2 regions of the Streptomyces sp. NBC_01497 genome follow, and region 2 is predicted to be linked to the other one. Evidence: predicted binding sites of a transcription regulator. Region 2 holds the regulator's gene; the other holds the start of a gene.
The links. Region 2 encodes HrcA, which represses chaperone genes, less so after heat shock. Its sites were predicted from a motif close to TTNGCACTCNGNNNNNCNGAGTGCNAA; they were not measured.
Positions count from the first base shown of each region.

Region 1: groL (chaperonin GroEL) is a predicted target of HrcA. The motif match lies at 1,366-1,392, and genes of this name have one in related genera.

Region 1 covers NZ_CP109427.1:4,725,475-4,728,881, forward strand. Annotated here, with positions in the region: gene thrC (threonine synthase) at 1-23, shown strand, start outside; gene OG310_RS19990 (ubiquitin-like small modifier protein 1) at 107-385, shown strand; gene OG310_RS19995 (cold-shock protein) at 769-972, shown strand; gene groL (chaperonin GroEL) at 1,551-3,176, shown strand; gene OG310_RS20005 (metallophosphoesterase family protein) at 3,225-3,407, opposite strand, start outside.
Region 2 covers NZ_CP109427.1:5,740,558-5,743,964, forward strand. Annotated here, with positions in the region: gene OG310_RS24125 (DUF3097 domain-containing protein) at 1-21, opposite strand, end outside; gene OG310_RS24130 (MBL fold metallo-hydrolase) at 210-1,079, opposite strand; gene hrcA (heat-inducible transcriptional repressor HrcA) at 1,321-2,337, shown strand; gene dnaJ (molecular chaperone DnaJ) at 2,338-3,407, shown strand, end outside.

The sequences.
Region 1 (3,407 bases), 1.0 Mb from region 2:
GCGCGGCGGGTCTGGCGAGCTGATCCCGGCCGCCGCGCGCACCACGTCACCGCGCGCGCCCCACGTCACCGAGCTTCGAGACATCCGAGAGGTAGGCACCCCGCCGATGAGCGTCAAGGTCCGAATCCCCACCATCCTCCGCACCTACACGGGCGGCCAGGCCGAGGTCGCGGCCGAGGGCTCCACCCTGTCCGAGGTCATCTCCTCGTTGGAGAACAACCACCCGGGCATCGCCGGGCGCGTCCTGGACGACCAGGGCAAGCTCCGCCGGTTCGTCAACGTCTACGTCAACGACGACGACGTCCGCTTCGAGCAGGGTCTTCAGACCGCCACGCCCGAGGGCGCGGGCGTCTCGATCATCCCCGCCGTCGCCGGCGGCTGCTGAACCACGGGGCCCCGCGCCCCTGTTGGACGTGTGCCCCCTCCACCACCGGCGGAGGGGGCATTTCCATGTGGTTGAGCACGGTACAATTCGACCGAGCACGGAACCGCGGAGCCGCGACGTGCGGAGCCCCTACTGAACGCGCACAAGAACGCGACAACATCGGGTCAAAGTTTTGGTACTGATAGCGCAATAAGTGCGCTTTGTGTGGCCCGACTTGCCCAAGAACGCGAACATACATCCGGTTCGCGTCTTCAGCCATGCCCAGAATTCTCGTCTGATTGACCTGTTGCAGAGGGCAGTTGGGCAGATACATTCAGCCGCGGTCGACGCGTTCCGACGCGAAGTGCGGTCCCGAGCAGGGGCCTGTAATAGGGGAGTTGGGCATGGCTCAGGGCACCGTCAAGTGGTTCAACGCGGAGAAGGGCTACGGCTTCATCGCGGTCGACGGTGGTGCGGATGTTTTCGTCCACTACAGCGCCATCCAGATGGACGGGTACCGCACCCTTGAAGAAGGTCAGCGAGTGGAGTTCGAGATCTCGCAGGGCCAGAAGGGTCCGCAGGCGGACATGGTCAAACTCGCCGTCTGATCCCGGCGCGATCGGCCAGGGCAATCCTAGTCGAGAGGCCCGTACCCGCTCCACGGGGGTACGGGCCTCTCGCGCGCGCCTACGCGGCGGGCATGCACACGCGGGCGTGCCGCCCGCGTGTGCGAGACCTACGGGGAGCGGCTTCGGGGCGCCCGAGCGGTGACGGGACGCCCCCGGAACGTCGCCGGTCGCCCGGGCGCCGGCAGGCGCGGGGCGGCCCGTGCGAGGCTCGGGGCGGGCGTTCAGGGCGGATGTCCGGAGCTCCGGGTGGGGTGCCCGGGGCGGGGCGTTCCGCGTGGCGCGGACGGGCGTCAGGGGGTGGAACACGTTCGGATGTGCGTACGTACGCGGGGCGAACGATCACCGGCGCGATGCGCCGCACTCCTGGAGCGGCTTGCACTCGGGTGGGTCGAGTGCTAATCATTGCGTTAGCACTCTCCCAGTGAGAGTGACAACTTGGACCGGGTCAGTGAGGCCCGTAGCGCTGGTCCGGAAGGAACGGACAGTGCGCAGGCCGTCCGTCGCGGGCACGGGCGCGGTCCGGAGCAATCCACCCCAGTCCGGGAGGACCACTTCACATGGCCAAGATCATCGCGTTCGACGAGGAGGCACGGCGCGGCCTGGAGCGCGGGATGAACCAGCTCGCCGACGCCGTCAAGGTCACCCTTGGCCCCAAGGGTCGCAACGTCGTCCTTGAGAAGAAGTGGGGCGCGCCCACGATCACCAACGATGGTGTCTCCATCGCCAAGGAGATCGAGCTCGAGGACCCGTACGAGAAGATCGGCGCAGAGCTGGTCAAGGAAGTCGCCAAGAAGACGGACGACGTCGCCGGCGACGGTACGACCACCGCGACCGTTCTCGCCCAGGCGCTGGTCCGCGAGGGCCTGCGCAACGTGGCGGCCGGCGCCAACCCGATGGCCCTCAAGCGCGGCATCGAGAAGGCCGTCGAGGCCGTCTCGGGCGCCCTGCTGGAGCAGGCCAAGGACGTGGAGACGAAGGAGCAGATCGCCTCCACCGCCTCCATCTCCGCCGCCGACACCCAGATCGGCGAGCTCATCGCCGAGGCGATGGACAAGGTCGGCAAGGAAGGCGTCATCACCGTCGAGGAGTCGCAGACCTTCGGTCTGGAGCTTGAGCTCACCGAGGGCATGCGCTTCGACAAGGGCTACATCTCGGCGTACTTCGCCACGGACATGGAGCGTATGGAGTCGTCCCTGGACGACCCGTACATCCTGATCGTCAACTCCAAGATCGGCAACGTGAAGGACCTCCTTCCGCTGCTGGAGAAGGTCATGCAGTCGGGCAAGGCCCTGCTGATCATCGCCGAGGACGTTGAGGGCGAAGCGCTGTCGACCCTGGTCGTCAACAAGATCCGTGGCACCTTCAAGTCCGTTGCCGTCAAGGCCCCGGGCTTCGGCGACCGCCGCAAGGCCATGCTCGGTGACATCGCCATCCTCACCGGTGGCACGGTCATCTCCGAGGAGGTCGGCCTCAAGCTGGAGAACGCGGGTCTCGACCTGCTGGGCCGCGCCCGCAAGGTCGTCATCACCAAGGACGAGACCACGATCGTGGACGGGGCCGGTGACAGCGACCAGGTCCAGGGCCGCGTGAACCAGATCCGTGCCGAGATCGAGAACAGCGACTCGGACTACGACCGCGAGAAGCTCCAGGAGCGTCTGGCGAAGCTGGCCGGCGGCGTGGCCGTCATCAAGGCCGGTGCCGCCACCGAGGTCGAGCTCAAGGAGCGCAAGCACCGCATCGAGGACGCGGTGCGCAACGCCAAGGCCGCCGTCGAGGAGGGCATCGTCGCCGGTGGTGGCGTGGCCCTGCTGCAGGCGTCCTCGGTCTTCGAGAAGCTGGACCTCACGGGTGACGAGGCGACCGGCGCGCAGGCCGTCAAGCTCGCCCTGGAGGCCCCGCTGAAGCAGATCGCCGTCAACGGTGGTCTCGAAGGCGGCGTCGTCGTGGAGAAGGTGCGCAACCTGGCCGTCGGCCACGGTCTGAACGCCGCCACCGGCGAGTACGTCGACATGATCGCCGAGGGCATCATCGACCCCGCGAAGGTGACGCGTTCCGCTCTGCAGAACGCGGCCTCCATCGCGGCGCTGTTCCTCACCACCGAGGCCGTCATCGCGGACAAGCCCGAGAAGGCCGCCGCCGGTGGCGCGCCGGGCGGCATGCCGGGCGGTGACATGGACTTCTGATCCTCTTACCGAGGTTCGGAATCCGGTTCGGATCCGAGGGCGGCACCCCTACTCCCAGGGGGTGCCGCCCTCGGCGCGTTGTCCGGGCGCACGGTCCACGCCCGCCGGGCCGTAGACGGACGGACGGGACGCGCCCGCCGGGCCGTTGACGGACGGACCGGACAGGTCCACCGGGCCGTTCACGGACGGACCGGACACCTGGGGCGGCGGCACGGACGACGCCCGGCGCGC
Region 2 (3,407 bases):
ATCAGGGCTGTAACTCCGCACGCGCCGACCTTATGCCGATCACGGCCCGATGTCCCGGCCCCGCCCCTCCTTCGCGCCGCGCCCGGCACGGTCGGGCCGCTCCGGAACACCCGGCCCCGAACACCGCCACCGCACCACCGTCAGCGGAACACCCGCCCCAGAACGCCCCCCGACAACCCCCGGCGACCCCCCGCGACACCCGCCACCGGTCAGGGCGTCGGCGATCCGGCCGCCGCGAGCGTGGCCCGCTGGGCACGGACGAACGCCGCGTCCACCACGGCGCCGTGCCCCGGCACGTAGAGCGCGTCCTCGCCCCCCAGCCGCAGCAGGCGCTCCAGCGCCGCGGGCCAGCGGTCGGGACAGGCGTCGGGACCGGCCTGCGGCGGGCCGGACTCCTCCACCAGATCGCCGCAGAACACCACCGGCGGGCCGTCCCCGCCCCGTACCAGCACGGCCAGGTCGTACGCGGTGTGCCCGGGCCCCGCGTTCACCAGGACCGCCCGTACGCCCCCGCCCAGGTCCAGCTCGTACGGCTCGCTCCCGACCTCGCGCCATCGCGCCGCCGGGCTCGCCGGGACGGCCGCCACCCGCGCACCCGCGACGTCACCCGGACCGCCCGGACCGCCCGGACCGCCCGGACCGCCCGGACCGCCCGGACCGCCCGGGGCGGCCAGGGCAGCCAGGGCGTCGGCCCCGCGCCGCGCCCGCGCCGGGGGCAGGCCGTGGCGCACGGCGTCCGCGTACAGGGCGTCCCGCCCCCGCGCCTCTCCGAGCTCCCGCGCCGTCCCGGCCGCCGTGAGGACCGCGGCCCCGGGGAAGGCTCCCGCGCCGAGCACATGGTCGAAGTGCGGGTGCGTGAGTGCGAGATGTGTCACGGGCGCGCCCCCGGTGAGCCGACGTGCCGCCGCCCTTAGCGCCGTGCCCTGCCCGAGGGAGGCGCCGGCGTCCACGAGCAGCGCGCCGTCCGTGCCCACCACCAGGCCCGCCGTGCAGTCCCAGCCGGGCAGCCGCACCCGGCTCACGCCCGGCGCCGGGCGCTCCCAGCCGCCGGCCGGCAGGCCCTGTCCGCTGCTCCCCATGCGCCGCTCTCCTCACGTCCGTGCCACCGCGCCGGTCCCGGGCCCGGGCGGCCCCGGGGGGAACCTCTCACGCCCTCGGGGGCACCCGGGGCCCGATCGCGTGGAACACTGCCTTGCTACGCGTGCACCCCCCGGCCGTACACTGGCTCGGAAGGAGCTGGCACTCCACCGGATCGAGTGCCAAAAGCGGTCGCACAGCGCGACGAGGGACGACGAACGACGAACGCTGGAGGTGTGCGCCGTGCTCAGCGAACGCAGACTCGAAGTGCTGCGCGCCATCGTCCAGGACTACGTCGGTACGGAGGAGCCCGTCGGCTCCAAGGCGCTCACCGAGCGTCACCGGCTCGGGGTGTCGCCCGCGACGATCCGCAACGACATGGCCGTCCTTGAGGACGAGGGCTACATCGCGCAGCCGCACACGAGCGCGGGCCGCATCCCCACCGACAAGGGGTACCGGCTGTTCGTGGACAGACTGGCGGGCGTGAAGCCGCTGTCGTCGCCCGAGCGCCGGGCCATCCAGAACTTCCTGGGGGGTGCCGTCGACCTGGACGACGTGGTGGGCCGCACGGTGCGCCTGCTGGCGCAGCTCACCCGGCAGGTCGCCGTCGTGCAGTACCCGTCCCTGACGCGTTCGACGGTGCGCCACGTGGAGCTGCTGTCGCTGGCGCCCGCGCGCCTGATGCTCGTCCTGATCACCGACACGGGACGGGTCGAACAGCGCATGATCGACTGCCCCGCGCCGTTCGGCGAGGTGGCGCTCGCGGACCTGCGGGCCCGGTTGAACAGCCGGGTCGTGGGCAGGCGCTTCTCCGACGTGCCGCGTCTGGTGCAGGATCTGCCGGAGTCGTTCGACGCGGAGGACCGGCCCACGGTCTCCACCGTCCTCGCGACCCTGCTGGAGAACCTGGTCGAGGAGACCGAGGAGCGCCTGCTGATCGGCGGCACGGCGAACCTCACCCGGTTCGGACACGACTTCCCGCTGGTGATCAGGCCGGTGCTGGAGGCACTTGAGGAACACGTCGTGCTCCTCAAGCTGCTCGGCGAGGCGGGACAGCCGGGCATGACGGTCCGTATCGGGCACGAGAACGCCCATGAGGGACTCACTTCCACATCTGTCGTAGCAGTCGGCTACGGTTCGGGCGACGAGGCAGTCGCCAAACTCGGCGTGGTCGGACCGACCCGCATGGACTACCCCGGAACGATGGGAGCGGTACGCGCAGTGGCACGTTACGTCGGACAGATCCTGGCGGAGTCGTAAGTGGCCACGGACTACTACGCCGTACTCGGCGTGCGCCGCGACGCGTCCCAGGACGAGATCAAGAAGGCATTCCGGCGGCTCGCACGCGAGCTGCACCCGGACGTCAACCCCGATCCCAAGACGCAAGAGCGCTTCAAAGAGATCAACGCCGCTTACGAGGTCCTGTCGGACCCGCAGAAGAAGCAGGTCTACGACCTCGGCGGAGACCCGCTGTCCAGCAACGGCGGCGGTGGCGGGGCGGGCGGCTTCGGGGCCGGTGGCTTCGGCAACTTCTCCGACATCATGGACGCGTTCTTCGGTACGGCGTCGCAGCGCGGGCCCCGCTCGCGCACGCGGCGCGGCCAGGACGCGATGATCCGGCTGGAGATCGAGCTCAACGAGGCCGCCTTCGGCACGACGAAGGAGATCCAGGTCGACACGGCCGTCGTCTGCACCACGTGCAACGGCGAGGGCGCGGCGCCCGGAACCTCGGCCCAGACCTGCGACATGTGTCGCGGTCGCGGTGAGGTCTCGCAGGTGACGCGGTCGTTCCTCGGCCAGGTCATGACCTCGCGTCCGTGCCCGCAGTGCCAGGGCTTCGGCACCGTGGTGCCGACCCCGTGCCCCGAGTGCGCGGGCGACGGGCGCGTGCGCTCCCGCCGCACGCTCACCGTCAAGATCCCGGCCGGTGTCGACGACGGCACCAAGATCCAGCTGGCGGGCGAGGGCGAGGTCGGACCCGGCGGCGGCCCGGCCGGCGACCTGTTCGTGGAGATCCGCGAGCTCCCGCACGCGGTCTTCCAGCGTCGAGGGGACGACCTGCACTGCACGGTGACGATCCCGATGACGGCGGCAGCGCTCGGCACGCAGTGTCCGTTGGAGACGCTGGACGGCGTGGAGGACGTCGACGTACGGCCGGGCACGCAGTCCGGCCAGTCGATCCCGCTGCACGGCCGTGGCGTGACCCACCTGCGCGGTGGCGGCCGGGGCGACCTGATCGTCCACGTCGAGGTCACGACCCCGTCGAAGCTGGACGCGGATCAGGAGCACCTGCTGCGCGAACTGTCCAAGCTGCGCGGCGAGGAGCGCCC